Regions from separate parts of the Acidovorax sp. KKS102 genome, predicted to be linked through region 1. Evidence: riboswitches for the same ligand, from Rfam matches in the RefSeq annotation. Region 1 holds a riboswitch; the other holds the start of a gene.
The links. Region 1 has a riboswitch for S-adenosylhomocysteine ahead of ahcY (adenosylhomocysteinase). Riboswitches for the same ligand answer to the same signal wherever they lie in the genome.
Positions count from the first base shown of each region.

Region 2: linked by a shared signal. The riboswitch ahead of metH (methionine synthase) and the one ahead of ahcY (adenosylhomocysteinase) in region 1 are both predicted to bind S-adenosylhomocysteine.

Region 1 covers NC_018708.1:4,434,799-4,440,736, reverse strand. Annotated here, with positions in the region: gene C380_RS25925 (IS30 family transposase) at 1-88, shown strand, start outside; gene C380_RS20325 (HAD-IIB family hydrolase) at 212-1,021, opposite strand; gene C380_RS20320 (peptide chain release factor 3) at 1,028-2,656, opposite strand; S-adenosyl-L-homocysteine riboswitch at 2,835-2,914, shown strand; gene ahcY (adenosylhomocysteinase) at 2,988-4,421, shown strand; gene C380_RS20310 (TlyA family RNA methyltransferase) at 4,572-5,573, shown strand; gene metF (methylenetetrahydrofolate reductase [NAD(P)H]) at 5,570-5,938, shown strand, end outside.
Region 2 covers NC_018708.1:224,371-230,308, reverse strand. Annotated here, with positions in the region: gene C380_RS01045 (RidA family protein) at 154-555, shown strand; gene metH (methionine synthase) at 628-3,378, opposite strand; S-adenosyl-L-homocysteine riboswitch at 3,399-3,500, opposite strand; gene C380_RS01035 (hypothetical protein) at 3,543-4,307, opposite strand; gene C380_RS01030 (PACE efflux transporter) at 4,396-4,851, opposite strand; gene C380_RS01025 (LysR family transcriptional regulator) at 4,926-5,867, shown strand; gene C380_RS01020 (MBL fold metallo-hydrolase) at 5,901-5,938, opposite strand, start outside.

The DNA.
Region 1 (5,938 bases):
ATGCTTGGGCTGGAAGACTCCGCATGAGGTGTTCCACGGCTACAAAGTGACCCCACTTACACTGGGGACTGGTGCACTTCGTTGTTGAAACCGCCAGTCAAAACTGCTTCTTGGAGGTCTTGCGTGCACTGTTCCGGCCGGGGGCTGGCCTCGTTGCGTGGATCAGCCAGGGGCTGTGGCGACAGCGCCCTGTCGCTTGGTTTGCTCGTCTTTAGCGGTGCGCCAGAATTGCCCTAGCCACTTCCGCAAACCCCGCGCCCCGTTCGCCCTGCGTCACATACCGTGGCAGATGTGAGAGCTGCGGCACAAACCGCGCGATGTTGGCCACGCCCACGCTGTGGATGAAGTGCTGGAACATCGCCTGGTCATTGCCTGAGTCGCCCACAAACACCCAGCGGTCCAGCTCCTGCGCCAGATCGCGCCCCAGCAGCTCGCGCACGATCCAGTTGGCGCCCTGCCATTTGTTGAAGTCCCCAAAGCAGCCGTGGATGTGGATGCTGCTCACCGTGGTCTGCATGCCTTCGCGCTGTAGCAAGTCCAGCACCTGTTGCACGGTCTCGGGCGGGTGCCGGTCGAACTCGGCGTGGTCAAAGGCCAGGTCCGTCTCGCGCCCGGCGCTGTCGCGGCTCAGGGCCACACCTGGCACTTCCGAAGCCACCAGCGCGGCGATCTCACGCATGCGTGCTTGGTTGGCGCTGCGCGTGGCGGCGTCTTGCTGGTAGCGCTTGACCAGCGGTGGTTGAGCGCCAGAGCCCCGGGTAAACGCCACAGCACCGTTCTCCGCCACCATGGCATCCACCGGCCAGGTCGAACCCCCCGGCCCGGCCATGAAGGTTTCACACCAGCCAATCGGCCGCCCGGTGATGGGAATGACCACCAGGCCCGCAGTCTTCAGGTCGGTCAGCGCCTGCAGTGCGTCGGGCGTGACGGCGCCCTCGGTAGTCAGGGTGTCGTCGATATCGGTGAACACGCCCACCAGGTCGCGGCGGGCCGCTGTCGGCCAGAGGTCCAGAGGCTGCATGCGGGCTCAACCGGCCTTCTGCAGCGCCAACCCCGCATGCTCCCGCAGCGGATGGAAGTGGATCTTCGGAAACCGCTCCTGCGCCAGCCGCACGTCATACGGGCTGGTGCACAGGTAAGCCAGCGTGTCCGCCGCGTCGTGCGCCAGTCGCAGTGGGTAGGCATCAGTAAAGGCGCGCAGGTCGGCCGCGTTGTCCGCCGTGATCCATCGTGCGCCCGTGTACTGGCAGCCTTCCAGGCGTACGTCGGCGTCGTACTCCGCCTTCAGGCGGTGTTGCACCACTTCAAACTGCAGCTGGCCCACGGCGCCCAGCAGCATGTTGCCGCCCGCGTCGGGCTTGAAGACCTGGATGGCGCCTTCCTCGCCCAGCTGGGCCAGGCCCTGCTGCAGCTGTTTGGTGCGCAGCGGGTTCTTGAGGACCACGGTCATGAACATTTCGGGCGCGAAGAAGGGCAGGCCGGTGAACTGCAGGTTGGCGCCGTCGGTGATGGTGTCGCCCAGCTGCACGCCGCCGTGGGTGGTGAAGCCAATGATGTCGCCCGCGTAGGCCTCCTCGACCGCCTCGCGGCGCTGGGACATGAAGGTGACGACCGAGGTGGGGCGCAGCTCCTTGCCGGTGCGCTGTACCTTGAGCTTCATGCCCGGCGTGTACTTGCCGCTGGCCACGCGTACGAAGGCGATGCGGTCGCGGTGGTTGGCGTCCATGTTGGCCTGCACCTTGAACACCACGCCGGAGAAACCTTCGTCCTCGGGCTGGATGGTCTTGACGACGGGCTGTTTGTTCACCTCCAGCGTGCTCACGCGCGGGCCGGGCGGCGGGGCCATGTCCACCAGGGCGTCCAGCACTTCCATCACCCCGAAGTTGTTCACGCCGGAGCCGAAGAACACGGGGGTCAGTTTGCCGGCCAGGAAGGCTTCATGGTCCCAGGCGGGCGATGCACCGGTAGCCAGCTCCATGCTGTCCATGGCGGCGTCGAACTCTGCGCCGAAGCGGGCGCGCAGGGTGTCCACATCGGTGAGTGGGATGGATTCGAAGTCCTGCGGGCGACGTTCGCTGCCGGATTCGAACACCGTCATCGTCTTGGTGCGCAAGTTGATGATGCCGCCAAAGCTCTTGCCCTGGCCCACGGGCCAGGTCATGGGGCAGCAGGGCATGCCCAGCTCGCGCTCGACCTCGTCCATGATGTCCAGCGGGTCGCGCACCTCGCGGTCCATCTTGTTCACAAAGGTGATGATGGGCGTGTCGCGCTGGCGGCAGACCTCGATCAGGCGGCGGGTCTGTGCTTCCACACCGTTGGCGGCGTCGATCACCATCAGGGCCGAGTCCACGGCGGTGAGCACGCGGTAGGTGTCTTCCGAGAAGTCCTTGTGGCCGGGCGTGTCGAGCAGGTTGATCACATGCTCGCGGTACAGCATCTGCATGACCGAGCTGGCCACCGAGATGCCGCGCTGCTTTTCGATTTCCATCCAGTCGGAGGTGGCATGGCGGCTGGCCTTGCGGCCCTTGACGGCACCCGCGATCTGGATCGCGCCCGAGAACAGCAGCAGCTTTTCCGTCAGCGTCGTTTTACCGGCGTCGGGGTGGGAAATGATGGCAAAGGTGCGGCGGCGCCGGGTTTCTGGGGCGTAGGACACAGGGGTTCCTGAATGGGATGGGTGCGGGGCAGAGCGCCCTGCGCAAGAAATCTTCGGGCCGGGACCTGCAGGGGTCGCAGGGGCGGCAGTCGCGGGATTTTACTGTTCCGTGCAAGGTCCGGGATGGATTCACCCCCGCGGGCATGGCGCCGGGAATGCACTTGCTTTTATAATCCGCCGATCCGAGGAGCGTTGCAGCGTCCCCAGCACAGGCGGGGCGTGAGGCTCGGAGTCATCTAGCAACGACGCTCATCCACTTCGCGTGCGGTGAGGCGTATCGACCATCCCCTTCGCGCAGTGGCTTTTCAAACATGCTTTGGAGCACACCATCATGAACGCACGCGTCAACGCCCCGGTCAACACCGACTGCATCATTGCCGACATCGGCCTGGCCGAATGGGGCCGCAAAGAGATCCGCATCGCCGAAACCGAAATGCCCGGCCTGATGGCCATCCGTGAAGAATTCGCTGCCAAGCAACCGCTCAAGGGCGCACGCATTACCGGCTCGCTCCACATGACCATCCAGACGGCGGTGCTGATCGAGACCCTGCAGGCGCTGGGAGCGCAAGTGCGCTGGGCCTCGTGCAACATCTTCTCCACGCAAGACCACGCCGCCGCCGCGATTGCTGCCGCTGGCACGCCTGTGTTCGCCATCAAGGGCGAAACCCTGGCCGAATACTGGGACTACACCCACCGCATCTTTGACTTCGGCGCGGCCGGCACCGAAGGCGAAGGCCCCAACCTGATCCTGGACGACGGCGGCGATGCCACGCTGCTGATGCACCTGGGCAAGCGCGCCGAAAAGGACGCCTCGCTGATTGCCAACCCCACCAGCGAAGAAGAAACCTGCCTGTTCGCTTCCATCAAGGCCAAGCTGGCGCAAGACCCGACCTGGTACAGCCGCAAGAGCGCCCAGATCATCGGCGTGACCGAAGAAACCACCACCGGCGTGCACCGCCTGAAGGAAATGTCGGCCAAGGGCTCGCTGATGTTCCGCGCGATCAATGTGAACGACTCGGTGACCAAGTCCAAGTTCGACAACCTGTACGGTTGCCGCGAATCGCTGGTGGACGGCATCAAGCGCGCCACCGACGTGATGATCGCTGGCAAGGTGGCTGTGGTCGCTGGCTACGGCGACGTGGGCAAGGGCAGCGCCCAGGCCCTGCGCGCCCTCAGCGCCCAGGTGTGGGTGACCGAGATTGACCCCATCAACGCCCTGCAGGCCGCTATGGAAGGCTACAAGGTCGTGACCATGGAATACGCGGCCGACAAGGCCGACATCTTTGTGACCACCACCGGTAACAAGGACGTGATCCGCCACGAGCACATGCTGGCCATGAAGGATCAGGCCATCGTCTGCAACATCGGCCACTTCGACAACGAAATCCAGGTCGCCACGCTCGAGCAGTACCAGTGGGAAGAGATCAAGCCCCAGGTGGACCATGTGATCTTCCCGGACGGCAAGCGCATCATCCTGCTGGCCAAGGGCCGTCTGGTGAACCTGGGCTGCGGCACGGGCCACCCCAGCTTTGTGATGTCGTCCAGCTTTGCCAACCAGACCATCGCCCAGATCGAGTTGTTCACCCACAGCGACTACTACGAAAACGGCAAGGTCTACGTGCTGCCCAAGCACCTGGACGAAAAGGTGGCGCGCCTGCACCTCAAGAAGGTGGGCGCCATGCTGACCGAGCTGACCGATGAGCAGGCCGCCTACATCGGCGTGCCCAAGCAAGGCCCCTACAAGCCTGACACCTACCGCTACTGATCCCGGTGCTGCGCGCCCTGGTGACGGGGGGCGCGCACGGTGGTGTGGCGCCGTGATGCTGAGCAATGCCTGATTGCTCATAAATTGATAGCTGCTGGCGCTTGATTCACTAGCGCTACCAGCCGATTTGACTCAAAAAGGATGGGCGCGATGCGCGCAGATGTGTTTTTGGTGGAGCGTGGCCATGCCGCCACGCGCTCGCAGGCGCAGCGCCTGATCGCTTCGGGGGTGGAGTGGCGCTTGACGCCCTTGTCGCCCTGGAACAAGGTGGCCAAGAACGGGGATGACATCCCGTCCGTGGCCGAGGTAAGGCTGCTGGACGATGCCGAGGCCAAATACATCTCGCGTGGCGGGCTCAAGCTCGAAGGCGCCTTGCAGGCCACGGGCCTGGACGTGAAGGGCCTGCGCTGCCTGGATGTGGGGCAGAGCACCGGTGGCTTCACGGACTGCCTGTTGCAACATGGCGCGGCCCAGGTGGTGGGTGTGGATGTGGGGCATGGCCAGTTGCATGAGCGCCTGCGTGACGATGTGCGCGTGGTGGGCGTGGAAGGGATCAATGCCCGCGCCATGACGGCCCAGTCGTTGCTCGAAGGCTGTGAAGCGGCCTTGTCCGAAGAGCTGGTGCAAGACCATGAAGACAACGACACCCAGCCGGTCGCTCCTTACAGCTGGATGCGCAACGGCGGTCTGGTCGATGAAGAATACGACGACAGCGACGATGCCAAAGAGCAAGACGTAGAAGCCTTCAAAGCCGAGCGCGCCGCCAAGGCCCGCGCGCGGGCCGAGGGTACTTTGCCGGTGGTGCGCCAGCGCCGAGCGGGGCGAGAGGATGTGCAGGTCACGCCCGTGTTTGACCTGGTGACGGGTGACCTGTCATTCATCTCGCTCACCCTGGTGCTGCCTGCGCTGGTGCCGTTGCTCGCGCCGCAGGGTGACCTGGTCATGCTGGTCAAGCCCCAGTTTGAATTGCAGCCGGGGCAGGTGGGCAAGGGCGGCATCGTGCGCGACGAGTCCCTGTATGCGGTGGTGGAACAGCGCATCCGCGACTGCTGCGTAGCGCTGGGCCTGGAAGTGCGGGCGTGGATCGACAGCCCGATCCAGGGCGGTGATGGCAATCGAGAGTTTTTTGTACACGCAAGGAGAGCCGCATGAATGCAGCCCACGCGCAAGGCACCGGGTTTCCGGTGAGTTTCGAGTTTTTCCCGCCCAAGACGCCTGAAGGCGCCGACAAGCTGCGCGTGGCGCGCCAGCAGCTGTATGCACTGCATCCAGACTTCTGTTCGGTGACCTACGGCGCAGGGGGCTCCACGCAAGAAGGCACGTTCGGCACGGTGCGCGAGATCCTGTCCGAAGGCGTGGGCGCTGCGTCGCACTTTTCGTGCATCGGGGCCACGCGCCAGTCGGTGCGCGAGCAGCTGGCCACGCTCAAGGCCATGGGCGTCAAGCGCCTGGTGGCACTGCGCGGCGACCTGCCCAGCGGCTACGGCGCGGGCGGCGAGTTCCAGTACGCCAGCGAC
Region 2 (5,938 bases), 990 kb from region 1:
GTAGTTGGTTGAGGCGCGCCGAACGGGCGACATGCCCGCCATTGTTTGGTGATCAGGAACAGTGGTGCGCAGATTAGCCTGTTTATCAGAACAACGCACGCTTCTACAGTGCCTGCATCGCAACCCTCTGCCCTGCAGAACGAAAGGATCTCCATGCCCCAACGTGATGTTGTCTTCCCCGCAGGCCGCCAGGCGCTGTACGAGCGCAACCGCTATTCGCCCGCCGTGCGGGCCAACGGTTTCCTGTTTGTCTCCGGCCAGGTGGGTAGCCGCGAAGACGGCTCGCCCGAGCCCGACCTGGCCGCGCAGGTGCGCATGGCGTTCAGCAACCTCAATGCCGTGCTGCAGGCGGCGGGCTGCACGTTTGACGATGTGGTGGATGTGACGATGTTCGTGGTCAACCCCGAGGCGAACTTCGCAACCGTCTGGGGCGTCGTGCCCGAATTCTGGGGCGAGGCGCCGCACCCCACGCTGACGGGCATCGGGGTGACCTGGCTGTACGGCTTTCAGTTCGAGATCAAGGTGATTGCGAAGCTGCCGGAGAGCGCGGTTTGATGGCCGATTTTTGAATCAAATAGGCGGCTAGCGCTTGTTGGTCAAGCGCTAGCAGCTATTTCATTCATAGCATCACAGGTTCGGCGCCAGCAGCCGCTCCAGCACCTTCTCATCCATGCCCCGGCGCTGGGCCATGTCGTGCAGCTGGTCTTCGCCGATCTTGCCGACGTTGAAGTACACCGCGTCGGGGTGGCCGATGTAGAAGCCGCTCACGCTAGCCGCAGGGGTCATGGCCAGGCTTTCGGTCAGGCCCATGCCGATCTCTTCGGCGTTCAGCACGCGGAACAGGTCGGTCTTGGCGCTGTGGTCCGGGCAGGCCGGGTAGCCGGGCGCGGGGCGGATGCCGCGGTACTTCTCGGCAATCATGTCGTCGTTGCTCAACTGCTCGCCCGCAGCGTAGCCCCACAGGTCGGTGCGCACGCGGTGGTGCAAGCATTCGGCAAAGGCTTCGGCCAGGCGGTCGGCCAGGCTCTTGAACATGATGGCGGAGTAATCGTCCAGCGCGTCGATGAAAGCCTTTTCCTTTTTCTCCACACCCAGGCCCGCTGTGACGGCGAACAGGCCCGCGTAGTCGGCAATGCCACTCTCCTTGGGGGCCACAAAGTCGGCCAGGCAGCGGCTGGGGCGGGTCACGCCGTCGATGGTGTGCTTTTCGGCCTGTTGGCGCAGGCCATACCAGGTCATGGCCACCTCGGTGCGGGTGTCGTCGGTGTAGAACTCGATGTCGTCGCCCACGCTGTTGGCGCGCAGCAGCGCCATCACGCCGCTGGCCGTGAGCCACCGGCCTTCGATGATCTTTTTCAGCATGGCCTGGCCGTCGGCGAACACGCGCGTGGCTTCCACGCCCACGATCTCGTCCGTGAGGATCGCGGGGTACGGGCCGGCCAGGTCCCAGGTCTGGAAGAACGGGCCCCAGTCGATGTACTTGGCCAGCTCAGCCAGGTCGAAGTTCTTGAACACCCGGCGGCCCAGCGCGCGGGGTACGGCAGGCTGGTAGGCCGACCAGTCGATCGGCGTCTTGTTGGCGCGGATCTTGGCCAGGGGCCACAGGGGCGTGGCCTTTTTGTTGGCGTGCTGGGTGCGCACTTTTTCGTAGTCGGCGTTCAGCTCATCCACATAGCTCTGCACGCCGTCGCCCAGCAGGCTTTGCGCCACGCTCACGCTGCGCGAAGCGTCGGGCACGTAGACCACGGGGCCTTCGTAATGCGGCGCGATCTTGACGGCGGTGTGCACGCGGCTGGTGGTGGCGCCGCCGATCAGCAGCGGGATCTTCTTGACGCGGAAGTGCTCGTCTTTCTGCATCTCGCCGGCCACGTACTGCATCTCTTCGAGGCTGGGGGTGATGAGGCCCGACAGGCCCACGATGTCCGCCCCCTCGACCTTGGCCTTGGCCAGGATCTCGTGGCAGGGGACCATCACGCCCATGTTCACCACCTCGAAGTTGTTGCATTGCAAGACGACGGTGACGATGTTCTTGCCGATGTCGTGCACGTCGCCCTTGACGGTGGCAATGACGATCTTGCCCTTGCTGCGCACGTCGCGGCCGGCCAGCTCGTCCTGGCGCTTTTCTTCTTCGATATAGGGAATCAGGTGGGCCACGGCCTGCTTCATCACGCGCGCGCTCTTGACCACCTGCGGCAGGAACATCTTGCCCGCGCCAAACAGGTCGCCCACCACGTTCATGCCGTCCATGAGGGGGCCTTCGATGACATGCAGCGGACGCCCGCCCTTGGCCAGGATCTCGCGGTAGGCCTCTTCGGTGTCTTCGGTGATGAAGTCGGTGATGCCGTGCACCAGCGCGTGCGACAGGCGCTCGCCCACGGTCTTGGGGTGCTCGGGCGTGCCGCGCCATTCAAGCTTCTTGCTCTCGTCCTTGGCGCCGCTCTTGGCCGTCTCGGCGATCTCCACCAGGCGCTCGCCCGCGTCCGGGCGGCGGTTGAGCACCACGTCCTCTACGCGCTCGCGCAGCGTGGGCTCCAGGTCGTCGTACACACCCACCATGCCGGCGTTGACGATGCCCATGTCCATGCCGGCCTTGATGGCGTGGTACAGGAATACGGTGTGGATGGCCTCGCGCACAGGGTCGTTGCCACGGAAGCTGAAAGACACGTTGGACACACCGCCCGAGACCTTGGCGCCCGGCAGGTTCTGCTTGATCCAGCGCGTGGCTTCGATGAAATCGACCGCGTAGTTGTTGTGCTCTTCGATGCCCGTGGCCACGGCAAAGATGTTGGGGTCGAAGATGATGTCTTCGGGCGGGAAGCCCACCTCATCCACCAGCACGCGGTAGGCGCGTTCGCAGATCTCGATCTTGCGGGCATAAGTGTCGGCCTGGCCCACCTCGTCAAACGCCATCACCACGGCGGCAGCGCCGTAGCGCTTCACGAGGCGCGCCTCGTGCTTGAACTTCTCCACGCCCTCTTTCATGCTGATGGAGTTGACGATGCCCTTGCCCTGGATGCAGCGCAGCCCGGCCTCGATCACCTCCCACTTGGAGCTATCGACCATGATGGGCACGCGCGCAATGTCGGGCTCGGACGCGATGAGCTGCAGAAACCGCACCATAGCGGCCTTGCTGTCGAGCATGGCCTCGTCCATGTTGATGTCGATGACCTGCGCGCCGTTTTCCACCTGCTGGCGCGCCACGGCCAGGGCTTCTTCGTACTGGCCATTCAGAATCATCCGCGCAAACGCCTTGGAGCCGGTGACGTTGGTGCGCTCGCCAATGTTGACGAACAGCGTGCCCTCGCCAATGGAGACGGGCTCCAGGCCGGACAGCTTCATGGGGGGCAGGGACGGGGCAGACGCGGACATAGGACTCACCTGTGCAGGGGCAGCAGAAAAACAGGTGAGCGTCGTTGCGGTGGGGCTTGAAAAGCTTGTGGAGTGCCCAAGCCTGACGGCTTCACCATGGCGGTGGGGCCGCTGCAACGCTCCTTGGGCAAGCGGCGGATTTTACCGGGTGAGACGAGCAGGCGGTCGCCGGGTCAGCGCACGGGCAGGAATTGCAAGAAGGTGCCGCCCACAATGCCCTGCACATAGCTGATGGCCGCGCGGCGGTACTTTTCGGTGGTGAAGGCGGCCAGCAGGTCCAGCCGCGCGATGATCTTGCCGAACTCGCGCTCAAAGCTCAGGTTGCGGCCCTGTGCGCCGATCTCGTCGGCCAGCAGCAGCGGCTGGCCCTGGGCGTTGCGGCGCTGCGCCAGCAGCCACACGGCGGTCTCGACGTTGCGCGCGGCGTTGTAGAGGTGCTGTGCGTCCATGCCGTCGAGCAAGAAGAACTCCGTCTTGCCGCCGTGGGCGGTGATGATCATGTCGGCCGTGGCATGGATGAAGGCCGCCACGCGGTCGCCTGCGAACTCGGGCGCCAGCGCTATTGCCATGGCAGCGATGTCGCGGCGGCCCTGCAGCGGGCCCCAGGGCTGGCGCTGCAACACGGCGGTGCGCAGCTGCTCCAGCGCCTGCTCGCGGCTGGTGGCAGTGCCCTTGCGCCATTCGGCGGGATTGCGGCGGTAGAGCTTGTCGGCCAGGCGCAGCAGGCCTTCCAGGTTCTCTTGCATGGCCAGGGTGGCCATGCGGTTGGCGTCGGACTGGGCCAGCTCGGCGGCATGGGTGGGCGTCCCCTTCACCTCGCCGCGCGGCGTGGGGGCGTTGCTGGCACAGCCTGCCAATACGCAGCAGGACACCGCTACGCCAGCCCACCGGCCCGGCAATCCCCGCAGCAGCAGCAACAACAAAAACGGCCCTCTCATGGGGCCGATTATGGGTGGCGGCTGAGCGTCCCTGACCGCCGGTGAAGGGCGGTTGACATTGTTTGAAGAAGCGCGCTCAAGGCCTTTGTTACGACGCTGCCATGGCCGATGCAGGCAGGCCGAACAGGTGGTCGAACACCCAGTTGAAGACAAAGGTGTAGCCAAGGAAGAACACGATCAGCCCCAGGTCCATCACAAACGCGTGCCACAGGCTCACGCCAAACCACCAGGCAAACAGCGGCACCAGCGTGAAGACCAGGCCGCCCTCAAACCCGATGGCGTGCGCCACGCGCCGCGCCACGCTGCGCCCGCGCACGGGCTGGCGCGCCTCCCAGCGCTCGAACGCCCAGTTGAAGACGATGTTCCAGACGATGGCGATCGCCGAGGCCGCCACCGCCACCACGCTCGAATGCCCAGCGCCCTGGCCCGTGAGCAGCGCCAGGCCCACCGTGGCGGCGCCAATGGCGATCAGCTCGTACAGGGTCACGTAGATCACGCGGCGTTTGACGCCTTGCAGGCCAAAAAGAGTCGGTGTCTTGTCCATGGCCGGTACTTTATATTCGCCGCACTGACACATAAAGTCAGCTTGTTTCAGTTTTACTGATAGATAAAACCGCCATGGCCTTCAACTCCGACAGCGTGCAGGTGTTTCTGACGGTGCTCGACCACGGCTCGTTCTCGGCCGCCGCGCGGGCGTTGTCGCGTGTGCCGTCGGCCGTGAGCATGACCATTGCCCACCTGGAGGCCGAACTGGATGTGCAGCTGTTTGACCGCAGCGGACGCGAGCCCCGCCCCACCGCCGCCGCCCGCGCACTAGAGCCCCAGGCCCGGCTGCTGGCGGGGCAGCTGCAGCAGCTCAACGCCCAGGCGCTGGCGCTGACCCAGGGGCTGGAGGAGCGGCTCACGCTGGCCATCGCGCCCGAACTGCTGGCTGCGCGCTGGACGGAGGCGCTGGCGGCGCTGGCGCAAGAGCACCCGCTGCTGCAGATCGAGGTGCTGGCCGCGCCGCAGGTGGATGCGCTGGCGCTGCTGCACAGCGGCCGCGCACAGCTGGCGCTGGTGTTCGAGCGGCCCAGCATCGACGGGCGCGAGGGCTTTCAGGAAGTGGGCACCGAAACCCTGGTGGCGGTGATGGCGCCGCAGCACCCGGTGCTGGTAGCCGCCCGTGCCGCCGCCCAGGCACGGGGTGCATCACCCGAAGACGCCATGCTGCGCGAAGAGCACCTGACCACCACGCGCCAGATCGTGGTGGCCAGCCGCGACCTGGCGCAGACCGACCCGCGCTTTGTGTTTGCCCGCCACCACTGGCGCACCGACAACCACCTGGCCGCGCTGGGCCTCATCGAAGCCGGGATGGGCTGGGGCTGGCAGCCGCGCGCGCTGGTGCAATCGCGCATCGAGGCGGGGCGACTGGTGGAGATGCCGTTCGAGAACCTGAGCAACGGCGCCGCGCTGTGGGTGGACGTGGTGTGGTCCAAGGAACGGCCGCTGGGCCTGGGCGCGGCGCGGTTTGTGGCGTTGATGCGGGACCAGCGGGCGCTGGAGGCCGAGCTGGCGTGAATTGCAGCCTTTTTGGGCGGTAGCGCTATTCAATCATGCCTCTGTAGCTACTGAATTCATAGCATTTCTTT